3 regions of the Leuconostoc sp. BM2 genome follow, and region 3 is predicted to be linked to each of the others. Evidence: riboswitches for the same ligand, from Rfam matches in the RefSeq annotation. Region 3 holds a riboswitch; each other region holds the start of a gene.
What was found. A riboswitch is a leader RNA that binds a small molecule or an ion and turns the genes downstream of it on or off. The one in region 3 is predicted to bind thiamine pyrophosphate.
Positions count from the first base shown of each region.

Region 1: it holds a riboswitch for thiamine pyrophosphate, as region 3 does, so the genes downstream of both, BMG01_RS06650 (hypothetical protein) here and BMG01_RS06490 (hypothetical protein) in region 3, are expected to answer to the same signal.
Region 2: it holds a riboswitch for thiamine pyrophosphate, as region 3 does, so the genes downstream of both, BMG01_RS03060 (ECF transporter S component) here and BMG01_RS06490 (hypothetical protein) in region 3, are expected to answer to the same signal.

Region 1 is NZ_MOWQ01000021.1:3,952-7,235, forward strand. Features, by position in the region: gene thiD (bifunctional hydroxymethylpyrimidine kinase/phosphomethylpyrimidine kinase) at 1-638, opposite strand, end outside; gene thiM (hydroxyethylthiazole kinase) at 635-1,411, opposite strand; gene BMG01_RS06650 (hypothetical protein) at 1,411-1,971, opposite strand; TPP riboswitch at 2,059-2,147, opposite strand; gene BMG01_RS06655 (hypothetical protein) at 2,186-2,692, opposite strand; gene BMG01_RS06660 (hypothetical protein) at 2,689-2,979, opposite strand; gene BMG01_RS06665 (VWA-like domain-containing protein) at 2,976-3,284, opposite strand, start outside.
Region 2 is NZ_MOWQ01000005.1:44,674-47,957, forward strand. Features, by position in the region: gene BMG01_RS03050 (ABC transporter ATP-binding protein) at 1-998, opposite strand, end outside; gene BMG01_RS03055 (thiamine-binding protein) at 1,036-1,329, opposite strand; gene BMG01_RS03060 (ECF transporter S component) at 1,326-1,904, opposite strand; TPP riboswitch at 2,053-2,142, opposite strand; gene BMG01_RS03065 (DMT family transporter) at 2,302-3,243, shown strand.
Region 3 is NZ_MOWQ01000020.1:9,667-12,950, forward strand. Features, by position in the region: gene BMG01_RS06475 (2'-5' RNA ligase family protein) at 1-341, opposite strand, end outside; partial or broken gene BMG01_RS06480 (NUDIX domain-containing protein) at 379-873, opposite strand; gene BMG01_RS06485 (hypothetical protein) at 995-1,306, opposite strand; gene BMG01_RS06490 (hypothetical protein) at 1,432-1,644, opposite strand; TPP riboswitch at 1,749-1,837, opposite strand; gene BMG01_RS06495 (deoxyribodipyrimidine photo-lyase) at 1,966-3,284, opposite strand, start outside.

The DNA of each region.
Region 1 (3,284 bases), on a different contig from region 3:
GTGCCGTGGGTACGCTCCGTAAGAACCCGCTGACTTGCCAACCAGAAATCTGTCCCATCAGCCAATAAGACGTAATCCTCAATACGTGATGACTGCCCATGACCTCCTTTCAATAAAACATTTTTGGCGCCTAATTTTTGAATCGCCTTAGCTGCACGTTGCATGTCTTGCCGATTATTAATCGCTTGACCACTTAAAATTTCAGCTTCTGGCATATTAGGCGTTACAAGTTCTGTTAGCGGTAACAATAAACTTTTAACGGCAGCCACTGCATCAGGATTAAGCAACTTTGCGCCACCTTTCGCGACCATTACCGGATCTAACACATATTTACCAAAATCAAAATTTTGCAAGCCTTTGGCAATAAGCGCTACTGTCTCTGCGTTTCCGAGCATACGAGTTTTGGTTGCTTTGATAGCTAAATCATCAGCGATTGATTGCATTTGTGACCAAATCATATCAGGTGGTGTCATCAAAACATCTTGAACACCCAATGTATTTTGCGCTGTTAAAGCGACAAACACATTAGCACCATAAACACCCTGTGCAGCAAATGTCTTTAAATCAGCGCTAATACCAGCACCGCCACTACTATCAGCACCAGCGATTGTTAATACTTGTGGTGTTTCATTGCTCATAAGTATTGCACACTTTCAGTCATAAATGTCGCTACTTCCTCACTTGTAATTGCAGCAAGTTCATCTAGCAATTGCATACTATAAAAACCTGGTGTCGTGATTTGATGGCTGGCTTTGAGGCCAGCTAACTTAAACGTTGCCATCGTGTACGTGACATTTTCCATAGTGAGTGATTCAGCCACAAAAGCACCAATCATGGACGATAATGCATCACCAGTTCCCACATTAGTTGATAATAATGGCACGTCTGTCTCAATGACGGCAGTTTGATGCCCATCGCTAATAACATCTTTAGCACCACTTAACGCAATTATGGCACCAGTCTTTTCCGCTGCTAATTGTGCGATGGCAATTACATCACCACTACCAGTGGCGTCAATGCCTTGACTGTCAAAATCAATATCGGCAAACCACGCGATTTCCGCTGCGTTACCTCGAATAATATCAACATGCCCTTCTCGCATCAAAGTCTGCACGGCCTTGCTACGAAAAGGTACTGCAACAGCAACTGGATCCAAGATAACAGGTTTATCTAAGTTAGTAGCGACCTTTGAGAGCGTTACAATATCTGATAATTCATTGGCCTTAAGCGTACCAATATTAATGACAACGGCATGTGCAATTTGACATAAATCATTAAATTCACTAACTTCGCGACTCATAAGCGGCGAAGCACCAATAACATTCACTACATTGGCTACGAATTGTGGGGTAACAAAGTTAGCATAAGTCAGAACAAGCGGTGATTGTGTCCGTACATTTTTAATTGTCATTAGTATTGACTCCCTTTTTCATAGGCATTCCGCCAAAATTTTAGTTCAAATTGATACGATTTTTCAAAAATAGCGACATCTAGTTGACTGTCTGAATGGTCAACAATCTGCCAGTAATAGGTTACCAAATCATGATATTGTTTACTGGCGTAATATTGCTGCCAACCATTGTTTGTTTGATGTGCCAGTGCTTTAGCTATAAAATAATAGGATTCCACACAAGGTAAGGTTGCCATGATTGCTGACATAGCACCTTTTTGAGCAGCTGCACGCATATGATTAACATAGGATTGCCCAACCAAATCTAAAGACTTTGAGGCAACAGCATCCACTAGACTAAGGTGTGCTTGTCCCTCATCGTCGCTTGTCGGTCTGGTTAAATGTAATGATTCATCAATTTGATCAACGATAGGCATAAAAGCTTCGATATAACTGGCATCTTGAGCCGTATAATAATCTGCTTGATGCTTGGTTAATGAGTTATTACCAATTGCTTTCACGAAAGGCTCAGCCATGATTTGAGGCATAAACTGTTCTCTAATTGTTTGTAGTGAGGTCATGTTTTCTCCATAATAGGACACAAAAAGGCCGCGAACCCACTCCAAGAAGATGCGTTCACGGCCAGTAATCAACATTTAAAAAACACTAGCTTATGCAACATATCTCCCTGCGTACGTACTAACGTCATCAGGTTCAATGGGTATTTCTCAGCCAATCGGCACCCCAGATATTTTATTCATTTCAAGATAAGTGTAAACGAATGCCACCAGATAATCAACCCCACCATTCAGGATCAACATCTCTCATTTGATGTTTCAGTGACAATTGCGAATCACTTGTAACACGTTGGTAAGTCGTTGTGTAGGGATTTTTCATCAAATTAATCATTTGCTGATACTGTGTACTTTTCAAAAAATCAGCTAATTGACTGTGATTTTGCCAAAAAGTCCACAACATATAATCTGCTTTACCATTATCATTTTGAGCCACAACACCGGCAACATTTACTAACTTACCAATTAGTTTATCATTATCATCTTTAGCCTGAAAGGCAATTTGATGAATCACACGGCCAGTTAATTGACCATTAATATAACGACTATCAAAGCCTAATGGCCGTTGAAATTGTTGGACAATTTCTGGCGCATCCAAAATCAAAACATTCGAACCCGCCAATTGTGATACCTTGCCGAGGTAAAACACGTTGTCTGGATTCGCTGTTTGAAGTGCTAATAATTCTGAAACTGACTGTTCTGGTGCAAGTACAAGATTAATTTTCATAAGAATGGCTCCTTTAACATTGTGACGACATCTGGTGAAAGCCGAACTGCATTACGCTGAATAAACTGTTGGACGCCTTTAAACGTTGTCAGATCAACTGTGGGTGTCATAGCGTCTGATGCAACTAATGCTTTTGCATAGACAATATCTGAACGTGTCATCATCGTCATGCCCCATGGCTCGCTCAGCAACAGTGATTCCCATTGATCAGTTAATAATGCTTCAGCTCTTTTGAACCGATTGTCTTTGGCAATAAAACTACTCAGATCTGTTGGATTTAATTTCATAGGGTCAACACCTTTCCAATTTGATTAGGCAAACTGAGTTGTTGCTCTTCTGGCAGTATCCAATAAACACGACGATACTGTGACATAATCGGTGATGTTTCACCGTCACCATCAGTTAGGATAATCACTGTTGTCGTCTCACGAGGTGTTTTTTGTTTATCGAGATAGTCAAAAATACTTTGAAATGCCGTTCCCCCGCCAGCACGGCGCTGCCAATGATTGATATTTTTAATCACTTCAACTGCTGTATCAAATGAAAACACGCGGACTTTAGCATCAAATTGTTGTGTTATTTGCATCACATT
Region 2 (3,284 bases), on a different contig from region 3:
TCATCGACGGTCATTCTAAGAAACTGGCGCTCGGGACTTTGAAATAATAGCGCCACTTTTTGAACATATTGTGCAACTTTTAATTTTTGAATATTTTTTGATTGATAAGTTATCTGCCCATCAAAAGATTTCAATTTAGTTAACGCATTAAATAAAGTTGATTTGCCACTACCATTTGCGCCAGTTAGAAGGGTAATGCCAGGTGCACCAATCAAGAGTTGGGGAACAGTGATTAATGTCCTTTTTTCGGCCGATAATTTAAAATGAGTCAGTTCAAAAATACCCTCATTGGTTGTTTTAAAAATATGATGTTGTGGTTTGGAAATGCGTTGCATAAATTGATCATGTTCAAGTGTTGAGATTGTTTGATGTTGAATTTCCCATACATTGTTTACAATGTCTTGATAACCTGAAAAATCATGATCTGCCACAAGAATGGTAACGCCATCAGCCTGCAATGTTTTTATTTTTTTTAAAATTTCCTGCCGTGCTATTATATCGACATTGGCGAAAGGTTCATCTAATAGCAACAATTTACTTTTCATTGCGACAATTATTGCTAAAGCAACTTTTTGCTTTTCACCACCTGAAAGCGTGGCAATCTGTTGGTCGGCTAGTTGTTTGATGCCGACAAATTCAAGTGCCGCCGTCGCACGTTTAGCTATTTCATCAGCCGGAATTTGTAAGTTTTCTAGTGTAAACGTCAATTCCTCAAAAGGGGTAGGCATCGCAAACTGTGTGTCGGGATCTTGAAATAAAAAACCAACATGCTGTGCTCTCTGATTAGCTGGTAACTGGCTAATGGCGGTATTGTCAACCAAAACAGTGCCTTTAAGTTGAGGGAATAAACCGGCAATGATTTTTAACAATGTTGATTTACCAATACCTGATGGTCCAATTAAAAGATTGAAACTATTTTCTGGAATGGATAGTGTCAAGTCGTTAAATATTTTTGTTTTGTCGTAGCTTAAATTAATATGTTCTAGAGTAACAATCATCGGTTTAGAATATCCTATGTACGCGGAAAACACCGCTTCATTTATATTTATCTGTTTTTTTTGCTATTGTAAGCACATCACTTGTGGTTGCCATGTTGATTTTGCTATAAACCATTACAGGTATGTCTGTGATTTCAGCAGCCACTTTTGGCAATTGTGCTAAAAGTGACATCAGTTGATCATAATCACCTTCTAATGTTGATTCAAACGCACCAACTTGGTAATTAACACCACTAGCATCAATGTAAGCGATGACGTGATCAACGATTTTAATAACATCGTTTTCATTTGCAGTCATTGGCAAAACTTGAACAGCAATACTTGAAATCATGAGATCACCTCTGATTGATGCGTTGTTAAGATACCTGATTTAGCAATTAGCTTTTGCGTGAAGTAAACAATGACACCAGCAAAAATGGCTGATGAAATCAGGCGAGTGATAAACAAACCAACTAGTAGACCAAACGAATATTGTGCATAGCCATTACGAAGTAGGTCCCAACCAAAGGTTACAATTGTGACGGTAATGACTGAAGCAGTTAAGCTAGTTTTATCCCAGCGACGGTAACCAAAAATAGCAAATCCAATTTCGGTTCCCAGTCCTTGAATAGCGCCAGCAACGATGTTCATGACGCCCCATTGTGAACCAAAAACCATTTCAATTGTGCCGGCAAGCGTTTCGCCAATAATCGAAGCACCGGCACGACGAATGATGTAGCCCGCCATTGGACCAGCCATTAACCATGGACCAATTGTTGCATCATTAGCATATGGACTTAAACCCATAGGCGTTAATATTGCTGCAATGACGTTATAAGCAAATGCCCAAGCCCAGAAAATAAAACCGAAAAACACCGCGATGAGCGCGATAAAGATAACGTCACGTAGTGACCATTTTGTATGCATGTTGCACACCTCCGAATTTGTTGTGAAAACACCGCAATGAGGTTAGACATACAAAAAGCCAATCTCCATAGGAAGATTGGCTTTGACATAATATCAATTACAAATGCTAAAACAGACTGACGATTAGTAGCTTGTGTCTGTATAGAATTAATATTCAAGTAAATCTCCCTACGCTAGTACGATCTAGATCAGGTTATATGGGTATTATCTCAGCCATTCGGCACCCCAGACTTTGGTGTTTTCAATTGTTTGTGATTATCTCACAAACAGAGTGTACCACAATCCATTTTTACCTGCAATAGATGAAAGTCGTTTGGCTTGCAAAAACGGCACCTATGGGTATACTTATTACGCATGAGTTAAAATTAAAAAAGTTATATTTAGGAGTAGTATTGAGATGCTTTATTTTATTGGATTGGCTGCTGGATTTTTATTAGCTAATCAAAGTGCTATTAATGCAAAATTAGGTGCAGCGGTACGTTCACCATTTAGGTCGAGTTTAATTTCATTTTCAGTCGGGACAATATTTCTGATCGCCGTCTTTTTGGGGACCAATCAACACATTGTTCCTATTGGCACTGTTTTATCGCATAACCCGTGGTGGATTTGGTTGGGCGGAATTTTGGGTGTCTTCTTTTTAACATCTAACATTTTAATGTTTCCCAAATTAGGGGCAATTCAAACGATTATTTTGCCCATTTTAGGTCAAGTTTTGATGGGAGAAGTGATTGATATCTTTGGGCTTTTTGGGGCACAGCAGCATCCTTTGACATGGCTTAAGTCTATGGGAATTTTGATTTTATTCTTAGGTATTTACATTGCTGTTGTGTTGGCCAGCCGTGGGGTTGCTAAAATTGAAGAAAAAAGCGACAAAGATCATGAAAATGCCGTTACGTTGAATTTATGGCGTTTGTGGGGGATAGTGGCAGGTGCTATTTCAGCTATTCAACAAGCCATTAATGGCCACTTTGGCCAATTAATGCATTCCTCAGTCGGAGCCTCGGTGTTTTCTTTTTTGACAGGCACAATCTTGATTCTTCTGGTTGTGATTATTCGTGATAAGTCCTTTTTGCCAAAAGAATTTCATGCGAATGGGCAGCCGTTTTGGTTGTTCATTGGCGGTGTATTAGGTGCTGCATTTGTTTTTGCAGCCGCCTATTTAGTCCCACAACTTGGTACGGGGGTAACAGTTACTTTGGGCTTATTTGGTTCAATCGTTGGATCAATGGCTGTTACACAATTTGGTTGGTGGCGTTCACCGCAAAGACAAGTCACAAGGGCTCAAATATTTGGTATTATGGCGATGGCAATTGGTGTGTTATTGATAAAATTTGGATAAGGAAAGTCAGCGCGTAGCTGGCTTTTTTGCTATACTGATAG
Region 3 (3,284 bases):
TCACGACGGTAAAAAGGCTCAAAATTATCCAGTTCATAAAGCTTGTCGTGTATCATTTTGATTATGTCTGCGCCTTGCGCAACGGATAACCAAACGTAGCCGTTATCCGTGTCGCCTCCAACACAATTCAGTGTTAGAGTGAACAACTCAAGACGTTTCACAACAGATTGCACCGCATCACAAATACTCGTATCCGAGGCATTACTTTTGAAAGGAAACACAAGCGATACATGAGGTCGAATATGTGTATATAAGCTATCATTTTTTTGTCGAATCGACTGAATGGTTGCTTGATCAACTGAATTAAAGTCTGGAAAAATCAAAACGGACCGATATTTCATCGCCACTCCTTTTATTATTGCATATCAAATAAACAGATTAATCACCATTTTCACGTAACCATGGTCGATCACTAACTTCATTTTCAGTGATAATCCGATGCAGAGTTTGTTGCGCTTGCGGCACAAACATTTTTGGTTCCGGATGAATAGGTACAAATTGCAAATCCAATGTCTCTGTACCATCTTTTTGCAAAAATCCCCCAGCCTGTTCAACTTCAAAACCAATACCAATAGTCTCTTGTGCATCACCCCAATAATTTTTGTCCGTCACATTTGTGGCGATACCCAATACTCTGGTTACGCTAACGTCAATATTCGTTTCTTCTTTAAATTCCCGTACAACCGCTTGCATTGGAGAATCGCCATATTCAAGATACCCCCCAGGAAATCCCCAGCCAGCGTCTGAATCCCAACGTTTTTCTAACAAAATAGCATCGTGAGTGTCATTCTATAAAACTCCAAACGCAGAAACAAAAATCATGCCCTCATGACCAACTTTCTCCCGCATTCGCGCAATATAATTCTTATTCATGATGTAACCCCTTAATCAAAATTTTGTGCAACAAATCACTTTTCATTATAGCACTACGACGTATTAATTATGAAAATAATGATATTCGGTGATCACAAAAAAATCTGGGTCAAATTTCGCTTTATTTGGATTGCGCAGTAGTGAAGCTGTCCCATTTTTCTGGCAATAATGTCATTTGCCAGAAACGTAATTCTTCTGCACTACTATACATAAATTGTTGCAACAACAAATCCATATCAAGTTCATCTTGATGTTTAGTCACTAAGTCATCTAATAATTGAATCATCTCGTGAACGTAACCTTGAAATGTCTCATCAGCGTACGAATTAACAAAATCAATATAAATTTGTTGCTTGCCTTTTAAGTAATCCTTTCTTGCTAACATTTCTTGGAAAATTTCTAGATATAACCAGGGGCATGGTGCATGTGGCAAGTATAGTGATAAGTTGTTGGTAAAATTTCAGCCTGTTGAATCTCGTCATCAGTCATATTAAGACCTTGATATATCCCATTTTGCTGGTCAACATCATAAGCTGTAATTGCCTGAATGCCTGATTTTTAAGCATCAATAACTTGTGAATCCTGACTTGTCGCCAAAATTTTATCATAAATTGCTAAATAATTTTTGACATAGTAATTATCCTGTATCAAATATGCCTTAAAGGCAGACAAAGGTAACGTCCCATCTTCAATGCCCTTAATAAAGGGGTGATTCTTGCTTGACAGCCAAAGTGAAGCTGACTTTTCGTGTGCTAATTCGCTAAATTTCATGATATTCTCCATTCTTTTTTATAAAATATCTAAAAACCCCAGCTCACTGAAATTGAGCTGGGGTCGCCAAAAAGCATCGTAAAATACAACATCATGATATTGATGTGGCTAATATAATATCTTCCTGCGTCAGTCTTAACTGCTTCAGGTTCAATGGGTATGATCTCAGCTCAAGGCACCCCAGATATCTTACATAAAAAATTATAACACACGTATTCATTAAAACAGTAATAAATTTTAATGATATGCAATTGATTCATCAGCTAAAGGCGAAAATGTGTCATACAAGCCAAGTTATTGGATTCTTTTCACAAAACCCTTTTAAAAATTATCCTTACTTTGCTCATACACCGCGATTGCTCTTAATCGCGCAGCTTTATGATCCACAATTGGCTGAGGGTAATCATCATTTAATTTCACACCATAAGCTTTTTGTTCCGCATCAGTTAACTGATTAGGCTGATGTATTTTTTTGCTTTTGATAGATTTCAATTCCGGAACATATTGCGTGATAAACGTGCCATTAGGATCAAATTTTTCTGACTGTATTGTCGGATTAAATACTCTAAAATATGGCACACTATCTGTACCTGTCGACGCAGCCCACTGCCAACCACCAATATTACTTGCTGGATCATAATCAACTAATTTTTCTCGAAAATACTTCTCACCCCACCGCCAATCAATTAATAGATCTTTGGTTAAAAAAGAAGCAACAACCATTCTCAAACGGTTGTGCATCCAACCCGTTTCATTTAGCTGACGCATGGCAGCATCGACAATTGGAAAACCAGTGCGCCCTGTCCGCCATGCTTTAAAATGATCCTCATTATTTTGCCAAACAACGTTTTGAAATGATGTTTTGATTGCCTTTTCTTGCTGATCTGGATACATAGCATAAATCATATTGTAGTAATCACGCCAACACAGCTCTTTGATGAAGGTCGTACGACCGTCACTTTCCGGTTCCTGCCTGACAGCACCATAAATTGTCCGAATTGAAATTTCACCGGTCCTTAAATATCGTGATAAATGGCTGGTGGCATCAAGGCTGGGTATATCACGATTTTTATCATAGTCAGCGAGTTTATGTGACACAAAGTCGATCAAAACTTGTTTGGCAACCGACTCTCCAATTTGATTTTCGTAAGCATAACTGTCACATGGACGGATTAGCTTTTTAAGCTCAGCTGTTGCGTCATTGTTTGGCAGCACCAGTTGCTTTTTGACAATTTCCGAATGCCTTAGATCATAATTTGGTGATTTTTTAGGTCGTTGTATCCATTGCTTAAAGTATGGTGTGAACACCTTATATCCAGTACCATCTTGTTTTTTAATATCGAACGCACTGTGCAATGTAAAATCTAAAAAAGGATGCGGCGTTACCTGCAACTCATCACGACAATATTTTGCAATTGCTTGATCTCGTTTTCTACCATAACCCCGTTCATCAAAATTAAAATACAAATCTTGCCACTCCGGCAGCTCTTTTTTTAATGCTGTAAACACAGTGGTGACATTTCCTGAGAAAATATGCAAGCTGATTTTTTTTTCTTTTAAAACTGATTTAAAATGAGACACACTGGCAAAAAAAGCACTTTGATTGACACTGCCATTCGCTACGATTTGGTTCGGGTCAA